2 regions of the Streptomyces sp. NPDC015661 genome follow, and region 2 is predicted to be linked to the other one. Evidence: riboswitches for the same ligand, from Rfam matches in the RefSeq annotation. Region 2 holds a riboswitch; the other holds the start of a gene.
The links. Region 2 has a riboswitch for glycine ahead of gcvT (glycine cleavage system aminomethyltransferase GcvT). Riboswitches for the same ligand answer to the same signal wherever they lie in the genome.
Positions count from the first base shown of each region.

Region 1: linked by a shared signal. The riboswitch ahead of gcvP (aminomethyl-transferring glycine dehydrogenase) and the one ahead of gcvT (glycine cleavage system aminomethyltransferase GcvT) in region 2 are both predicted to bind glycine.

Region 1 covers NZ_JBIBST010000011.1:9,137-13,542, forward strand. Annotated here, with positions in the region: gene ACF07V_RS27825 (DNA polymerase IV) at 1-1,284, shown strand, start outside; gene ACF07V_RS27830 (PRC-barrel domain-containing protein) at 1,783-2,157, opposite strand; glycine riboswitch at 2,271-2,370, shown strand; gene gcvP (aminomethyl-transferring glycine dehydrogenase) at 2,550-4,406, shown strand, end outside.
Region 2 covers NZ_JBIBST010000008.1:240,752-245,157, reverse strand. Annotated here, with positions in the region: gene ACF07V_RS23080 (enhanced serine sensitivity protein SseB C-terminal domain-containing protein) at 1-315, opposite strand, end outside; gene ACF07V_RS23075 (enhanced serine sensitivity protein SseB) at 394-1,134, opposite strand; gene ACF07V_RS23070 (AAA family ATPase) at 1,289-1,951, opposite strand; glycine riboswitch at 2,112-2,211, shown strand; gene gcvT (glycine cleavage system aminomethyltransferase GcvT) at 2,399-3,523, shown strand; gene gcvH (glycine cleavage system protein GcvH) at 3,601-3,981, shown strand; gene glyA (serine hydroxymethyltransferase) at 4,014-4,406, shown strand, end outside.

The DNA of each region.
Region 1 (4,406 bases), on a different contig from region 2:
CTGCGCGGAAAACCCGTCGTCGTCGGCGGCCTCGGGCCGCGTGGTGTGGTCGCCACCGCCTCCTACGAGGCCCGTCGCTTCGGGGTGCACTCGGCCATGCCGATGGGCCAGGCGCGGCGGCTCGCGCCGAACGCCGCGTATCTCGTGCCGCGCTTCGCCTTCTACCGCTCCATCAGCGAGCAGGTCATGGAGCTGCTCCGGCGGCTCTCCCCGCTCGTCGAGCCCCTCAGCCTCGACGAGGCCTTCGTCGACCTCGAAGCCGGTGGTGTCGCCGAGGACAGCGCGAGCGCGCGAGCCGTGGGGGAGCGGCTGCGGGCCGACATCCTCGCGACGACGGGGCTCACCGGGTCGGTGGGGCTCGCCGGCTCCAAGATGATCGCGAAGATCGCCTCCGAGGAGGCCAAGCCGGACGGGCTCGTCCTCATCGAGCCCGGCACCGAGCGGGAGCTGCTCGGGCCTCGATCGGTACGGATCCTGCCCGGGGTCGGCCCGGCCACCGGGGAGCATCTGCGGCGCGCCGGGATGACCACCGTCTCCGACCTCGCGGAAGCGGGCGAGGACGAGCTCGTACGGCTCCTGGGACGCGCGCACGGGGCCTCGCTGTACCGGATGGCCCAGGGGTACGACGAGCGGCCCGTGGTGGCCGAGCGGGACGCCAAGTCCGTGTCGGTCGAGGACACCTTCGACGTGGACCTCCACGACCGGGTCCGGATCCGGATCGAGGTCGAACGGCTCGCGGAGCGGTGCGTGGGGCGGCTCCGGGCCTCCGGGCACTCCGGGCGGACCATCGTCCTGAAGGTGCGGCGGTACGACTTCTCGACGCTCACCCGGTCCGAGACGCTGCGGGGTCCGACGGACGACCCGGGCGTCGTACGGGAGGCCGCCGGGCGGCTCCTGGAGGCCGTGGACACGACGGGGGGCGTGCGCTTGCTGGGGGTCGGGGTGAGCGGGCTGGCGGACTACACGCAGGAGGATCTCTTCGCCCAGGCGGAGGCCTCGGAGCGGCCGGCGGACGAGGTCGCGCCCGAGGAGGCCGCGGAGGTGGAGGCGGCGCTTTCCACCGCTTCGGAGGCCGCCGCCGAGCGGGTGTGGGCGCCCGGACACGACGTACGGCACGCCGTGTACGGGGCCGGGTGGGTCCAGGGGAGCGGGGTCGGGCGGGTCACGGTGCGGTTCGAGGAGCCGTGGTCCGGGCCCGGGCGGGTGCGGACTTTCGCGGTGGACGACCCGGAGCTGGAGCCGTCGGAGCCGTTGCCGCTGGTGCGGGGGGATGCGGCGGCGTGAGGCTGGGGCCGTGGGCCGTGGGCCGTGGGCCGTGGGCCGTGGGCCGTGGGCCGTGGGCCGTGGGCCTTGCGGCCCGGGGGCCGGGCTGGGGGCGGGGCTGGAGGTGCTCAGCCGCCCCGCCCGTGCGGCTTGGTGCGCAGAGGTGCGGGTTCTCCCGTGGGGGTGGAGCGCCGTTGGCGGGGGGTGTGCCCGGCCTGGTGGCCGGGCCGTTGTTCCCGGCCTGGCGGCCGGGCCGTTGTTCCCGGCCTGGCGGCCGGGCTGTTGTTCCCATCCGCACCACCGTGCGGTTGGGTGGGCAGAGGTGCGGGTCTCCCCTGTGCCGGGAAAGCGCCCTCGGCGGCGTTCGGAGCCGTGCGTCACCCGGGCCCTGGGCCGGCCCTCAGGCCGGTCTGGGCGGCGTCCTTGGTAGCCCTGTGGGCTTGACCCTCGGTCGGCCCCTGCGGCGTGCCTGGTGGGCCTTCGGGGGTGGTCCCTGGGTGGGTGGGTGTTGCCGCGGGTTCAGGTGCCGTCCTGGCCTGCCAGGTGCCCGAAGTCCTTGTCCGGGGTGTCCGGGGGCGGCGGCGGGAGGGTCAGGCTGTAGTGGCGGTACAGCTGGAGTTCCTGCTCCGGCGAGAGGTGGCGGCCCACTCCGAAGTCCGGGGCATCCTTGATCAGGGCCCTCTCGTACGGGATGTGGAGGCCGTCGTCGAGCAGCGCGCTCGGCTCCAGGGGGACGAAGGCGTCCCTGCTGAACAGGCCCGTGCGGACCGCGGCCCATTCCGGGATGCCGGTCGCGTCGTCCAGGTACACCTCGTCCACGGTTCCGATCTTCTGCCCGTTCCGGTCGAACGCCTTGCGGCCGATCAGGCTGCGCGGATCGATATCGGTCTGCACGGTCCCTCCAACTGGTCGCAACTGCTCTACACCCCTACGAAAGTGCACATCTGGGATGTCGGCCACTTGAGCGATGGAAGCCGCAACCTCGCTGGTAGGCTGGTTGTGGCTGTCGACCCTGTGCGGGAGAGTCCCCCGGAGAAACCTTCCGGTGGGCGCCGAAGGAGCAAATCCTCCCCGGAATCTCTCAGGCCCCTGTACCGCGCGGACGAGGTCACTCTGGAAAGCAGAGCGGATGTCCGACGGCATTCCGCTCTCACCGACGGTGAAAGCCGGCGGGCCGCGAGGCGTGCCGGTGAAACTCTCAGGTTGAGATGACAGAGGGGGAGGCCGTCCGGGTACCCGCGCCGTGGTGCCCCTCGCAGGTCGTGACGACCAGGAGGCCTCCGTACATGACCGCCAACCGCACTCCGCTCTCCGAGCTCGAACAGGGCATCCCGTTCGAGCAGCGGCACATCGGACCCGACGCCGAGGCCCGGGCCAAGATGCTCGCCCAGGTCGGTTACGGCTCGCTCGACGAGCTCACGGCCGCCGCGGTGCCGGACGTCATCAAGAACGCCGAGGCGCTGGGCCTGCCGGCCGCGCGCACCGAGGCCGAGGTTCTCGCCGAGCTGCGCACGCTCGCCGACCGCAACCAGGTCCTCGCCCCGATGATCGGTCTCGGCTACTACGGGACCTTCACCCCGCCGGTCATTCTCCGGAACGTCATGGAGAACCCGGCCTGGTACACGGCCTACACGCCGTACCAGCCCGAGATCTCCCAGGGCCGCCTGGAGGCCCTGCTCAACTTCCAGACCATGGTCGCCGACCTCACCGGTCTGCCCACCTCCGGCGCCTCCCTCCTCGACGAGGGCACCGCCGCCGCCGAGGCCATGGCGCTCTCCCGCCGAGTCGGCAAGGTCAAGAACGGCGTCTTCCTCGTCGACGCCGACGCCCTGCCGCAGACCATCGCCGTCATCGAGACCCGCGCCGAGCCGACCGGTGTCGAGGTCGTCGTCGCCGACCTGAGCGAGGGCATTCCCGCCGAGGTCGCCGAGCGCGGTGTCTTCGGTGTGCTCATCCAGTACCCGGGCGCCTCCGGTGCCGTCCGCGACATCAAGCCGCTGGTCGACGCCGCCCACGAGCTCGGCGCGATCGTCACCGTCGCCGCCGACCTGCTCGCCCTCACGCTGCTCACCTCGCCCGGCGAGCTCGGCGCCGACATCGCCGTCGGCACCACGCAGCGCTTCGGCGTTCCCATGGGCTTCGGTGGCCCGCACGCCGGCTACATGGCCGTCCAGGACAAGCACGCCCGCTCCCTGCCCGGCCGCCTCGTGGGCGTCTCCGTCGACGCCGACGGCAACCGCGCCTACCGCCTGGCCCTGCAGACCCGCGAGCAGCACATCCGCCGCGAGAAGGCCACCAGCAACATCTGTACCGCTCAGGTGCTGCTCGCCGTCATGGCCGGCATGTACGCCGTCTACCACGGTCCCGACGGCCTGAAGCAGATCGCGCAGCGTACGCACCGCTACGCCGCCATCCTCGCTGCCGGTCTCACCGCCGGTGGCGTCGAGGTCGTGCACGGTTCGTACTTCGACACCCTCACCGTCCGCGTGCCCGGCAAGGCCGACGAGGTCGTCGCCGCCGCCCGCGAGGCCGGGGTGAACCTCTACCGCGTCGACGCCGACCTCGTCTCCGTCTCGTGCGACGAGACCACCGGGCGTGAGCAGCTCGTCGCCGTCTGGGGTGCCTTCGGCGTCACGGCCGACGTCGAGGCCCTCGACGCCGTCACCGAGGACGCGCTTCCCGCCGGGCAGCTGCGCTCCGACGCGTACCTGACCCACCCGGTCTTCCACGCGCACCGCTCCGAGACCTCGATGCTGCGCTACCTGCGCAAGCTCGCGGACCGCGACTACGCGCTCGACCGCGGCATGATCCCGCTCGGCTCCTGCACCATGAAGCTGAACGCGACCACCGAGATGGAGCCGGTGACCTGGCCCGAGTTCGGCCAGATCCACCCCTTCGCGCCGGTCGACCAGGCCGCCGGATACCTCACGCTCATCAACGAGCTGGAGGACCGCCTCGCCGAGGTCACCGGCTACGACAAGGTGTCCATCCAGCCCAACGCCGGTTCGCAGGGCGAGCTCGCCGGTCTCCTCGCCGTCCGCGCCTACCACCGCGCCAACGGCGACCTGCAGCGCACGATCTGCCTCATCCCGTCCTCCGCGCACGGCACCAACGCCGCCTCCGCGGTGATGGCCGGCATGAAG
Region 2 (4,406 bases):
GAGCCAGACACCCCAGCGGTCGGGGTAGAGGGCGCGGGCGATCTCGCGGCCGGTGACGAGCTCGTGGGCGCGGTTCCAGCCGGAGGCGGCGAGCTCCTGGGGGGAGGTGACGCAGGGCGCGTAGCCGAAGCCGTCGACCTCCATGTTCCCGTACTGGGCGTCGGGCGAGCCGGGCGCGCCCTGCCAGAGCAGCATCCAGAGCTCGCCGTCGGCGAGGGCGTGCAGCAACTGCTCGTACGCGTCGTAGCGTCCGGGTGCCACCTGGCGCAGCATGTGCTCGACCGTCCCGGCCGAAGCGGTGCCTGACGCGCTCACCCTGGGTCCCGCCCCTCTTCCGTCCACCACGTACGTCTGTCCAGCGATCGAGTCAGTTCAGCTTAAACAGGGGGCCGCTCACACGGCGGCGCGCTGGTAGAAGGGGCGAACCCGCTCCAGCATCCAGTCGCCGACCGGGTCCTGCGCCATGTCGAGCAGGATGAGGTTGACCGGCCAGGCGACCTCGACCCGGCCGAGGGCGCGGCCGAGGGCGTCCAGGGGGGCGTTGCGGTCGACGCCGTCCCAGCCGCCCAGCTCGACGCCGATGAAGAGGGCCGGTTCGGTGCCCTCGACGCTGGCGAGGGCGCGGCGGGCGGTGACGACGACTCCGGTGGCCTCGAACTCGGCGGAGGCGGCGGCGAGGAAGTCGACCGGGTCGTCCTGCCAGTCGGGCTCGAAGAGGCGGACGCGGCCGCCGGCGGCGGGGCCGTCGAGCGGGGTGCGGCCGGCGCGGCAGAGCTCGGCGACGGCGGGCGGGGGCAGCGGCACGCCGACGGTGCCGCCCGGGTTCACGGCGATGCCGAGCTGCGGGGGCAGTCCGCGGGCGAAGTCACGGGCGGGGGCGACGGTGAAGGACATGTGGTCGCCGACACAGGCGAGGAGCTGCTGCTCGGAGCTGAAGACCGGGACGAAGGCCGCGCCCTCGATCTCCATGGTGGCGAGGTCGAGGTTCTGGCTCTCGGGGCCGCCGCCGTTGGGCAGGGGCACCCAGACCGGGCTGCGGCCCAGCACCTCGACCAGTCGGGCTCCCGCCTCGGGGTTGCCGAGTGAGGCGGCAAGGACCTCTTCGAGCTCGTTGCCCGGCCACGTCACGTCCACGGTCGCGTTTCCCCTTCTCGCACGGCCTGCCGCACCGGCCGCCCGGCAGCACCCTAACGCCGCCCCGGCACCGCCGTGGCCAAAAGGGAAGGGTACGGGCGTCCCGCCCCGTCCCGGGACGGGGCGGGACGCCTCCCCCGTGCACGGACCCGCTTCAGGCGGCCTCCCGGAAGCCGATCCTGCGGAGGAGGTCGGCGGCGTCCCGGTCGAGGAGGGTCGCCGAGGCGCAGCCGTGCGGGAGGCTGCCGGACTCGGCGGCCCGGAGGAGCCGGCCGACGGCCCGCCGGTGCCGCGCGAAGGCGTACGTGGAGACGCCCCGGCCCCGGGCCTCCTGGCCGGCCCGCGCGGTGTCCGGGGTGACGTCGAGGAGGACCAGGTGCAGGGCGCGGCCGCGCCGTCTCGCCTCGCGGGCGAGCCAGCCGCGCACCCAGGACTGGGTGCCGCAGTCGTGGACGATCAGGCTCGCGCCGGAGCGCAGGGCGCGGCGCAGTCCGGCGTAGTGCGCGATCCGGACCAGGGGGCGGTAGACGGCGTACGGGAGGAGGCGGGGCATGCGGGCCTCCCAGCGCTCGCGGGCGTCCTGGGAGTCGATGCCGCTGCCCTCGGCGGCGCGCTTCATCAGGGTGGACTTGCCGCTGCCGGGCAGTCCGGAGACGACGACGAGGTCGCCGGCGGCGTAGGTGAGGGCGCGGGGGCCTCGGCCGCCGCGCTCGCGCAGGTCCCGCAGCAGGCGGCCGCGGCGGCGGCTCCGGGCGCGGGCCCGCTGGGACGGTATGCCGGTACTCGTGGCGTATGCGCCGGTGTGCTGGATCCTCATCGCTCTCCCCCTGTCGGGTCTCAGGAGACCTGAGGAGACCCTTGCCCACGAAGTGTAAAGAATCGGTAATGCGACACAAGCGATTTGCCCCGCCGACACCGCATGCAATGATGTCCGCGCCAGGCGCGCACAGTCGCCGCACAATCGCATACCGGCCGCTCGAATCCGCGCGGGAGAGTTCCGGACCGCCGAGCGCGTCCGGGCGCCGAAGGAGCAAGACCCTCCCTTGAATCTCTCAGGCCCCGTACCGCGTGGATGAGGCAGATCTGAAAAGCGGGACACCTGTCGTGTCCCCACCCAAGGTGCAAGCCGATATCCCGGCGCCGATCCCTCGGTGACGAGATGCTCTCGGTGAACCTCTCAGGTTCCATGACAGATGGGGAGGACGTCCTCGCCCGTCATGTGTTTTCGTCACCGATCACGCCCTTGGGACCCGGGAGCCACCCCATGAGCACTGCCCCCCGCCTGACCGCCCTCGATGCCCTGCATCGTTCGCTGGGCGCGACCATGACCGACTTCGCCGGCTGGGACATGCCGCTGCGGTACGGCAGCGAGCGCGACGAGCACAACGCCGTCCGCACCAAGGCCGGCCTCTTCGACCTCTCCCACATGGGCGAGATCACCGTCACGGGCCCGCAGGCCGTGGAGCTCCTCGACCACGCCCTCGTCGGCAACATCTCGACCGTGGGCAACGGCCGCGCCCGCTACACGATGATCTGCCAGGAGGACGGCGGCATCCTCGACGACCTGATCGTCTACCGCCTCGGCGAGACGGAGTACATGGTCGTCGCCAACGCCTCCAACGCCCAGATCGTCCTGGACGCCCTGGTGGCCCGCGCCGACGGCTTCGACGCCGAGGTCCGCGACGACCGCGACGCGTACGCCCTGATCGCGGTCCAGGGCCCGGAGTCCCCCGGCATCCTGAAGTCGCTCACCGACGCCGACCTGGACGGCCTCAAGTACTACGCCGGCCTGCCCGGCACGGTCGCCGGCGTCCCCGCGCTGATCGCCCGCACCGGCTACACCGGCGAGGACGGCTTCGAGCTGTTCCTGAAGCCCGAGCACGCCGAGGGCGTCTGGAAGGCCCTGACCGAGGCCGGTGCCCCGGTCGGCCTCATCCCCTGCGGCCTGTCCTGCCGCGACACGCTCCGCCTGGAGGCGGGCATGCCGCTGTACGGCCACGAGCTGACGACCGCCCTCACCCCCTTCGACGCCGGCCTCGGCCGGGTCGTGAAGTTCGAGAAGACGACCAACGAGGGCCGCTTCGTCGGCCGCGAGGCCCTGGAGAAGGCCGCCGAGCGCGCCGAGTCCGCCCCGCCGCGCAAGCTCGTCGGCCTGGTCGCCGAGGGCCGCCGGGTCCCGCGCGCCGGCTTCCAGGTCGTCAAGGACGGCGAGGTCATCGGCGAGGTCACCTCCGGTGCCCCGTCCCCGACCCTCGGAAAGCCGATCGCGATGGCCTACGTGGACGCGGCGCACGCCACGCCCGGCACCCCGGGTGTGGGCGTGGACATCCGCGGCACCCACGAGCCCTACGAGGTCGTGGCGCTGCCCTTCTACAAGCGCCAGAAGTGACGAACTCGTCTCACTCCGCGTCTCACCCCGTAAGACCCACGTTCATCAGTACTCCCCCGATCCAGGAGAATCAGGTCATGAGCAACCCCAACGAGCTGCGCTACACCGAGGAGCACGAGTGGCTGTCGGCCGCCGAGGACGGCGTCGCGACGGTCGGCATCACGGAGTTCGCGGCCAACGCGCTCGGTGACGTCGTCTACGCCCAGCTCCCCGCCGTCGGCGACACCGTCACCGCGGGCGAGACCTGTGGCGAGCTGGAGTCGACGAAGTCCGTCAGCGACCTCTACTCCCCCGTCACGGGCGAGGTCGTCGAGGCCAACCAGGACGTGGTGGACGACCCGTCCCTGGTGAACACGGCTCCGTTCGAGGGTGGCTGGCTGTTCAAGGTGCGCGTCACGGACGAGCCGCAGAACCTGCTCTCCGCCGACGAGTACACGAAGTTCTCCGCCGGGAACTGAGACCGGGCCCGAGACCCCCTAGGGATCGATTCATGTCGCTTCTGAACACTCCCCTCCACGAGCTGGACCCCGACGTCGCCGCCGCCGTCGACGCCGAGCTCCGCCGTCAGCAGTCCACCCTCGAGATGATCGCCTCGGAGAACTTCGCTCCGGTCGCGGTCATGGAGGCCCAGGGCTCCGTCCTCACCAACAAGTACGCCGAGGGCTACCCGGGCCGCCGCTACTACGGCGGCTGCGAGCACGTCGACGTGGCCGAGCAGATCGCCATCGACCGGATCAAGGACCTGTTCGGCGCCGAGTACGCCAACGTCCAGCCGCACTCCGGCGCCTCCGCGAACCAGGCCGCCCTCTTCGCGATCGCCCAGCCCGGCGACACGATCCTGGGTCTGGACCTGGCCCACGGCGGCCACCTCACCCACGGCATG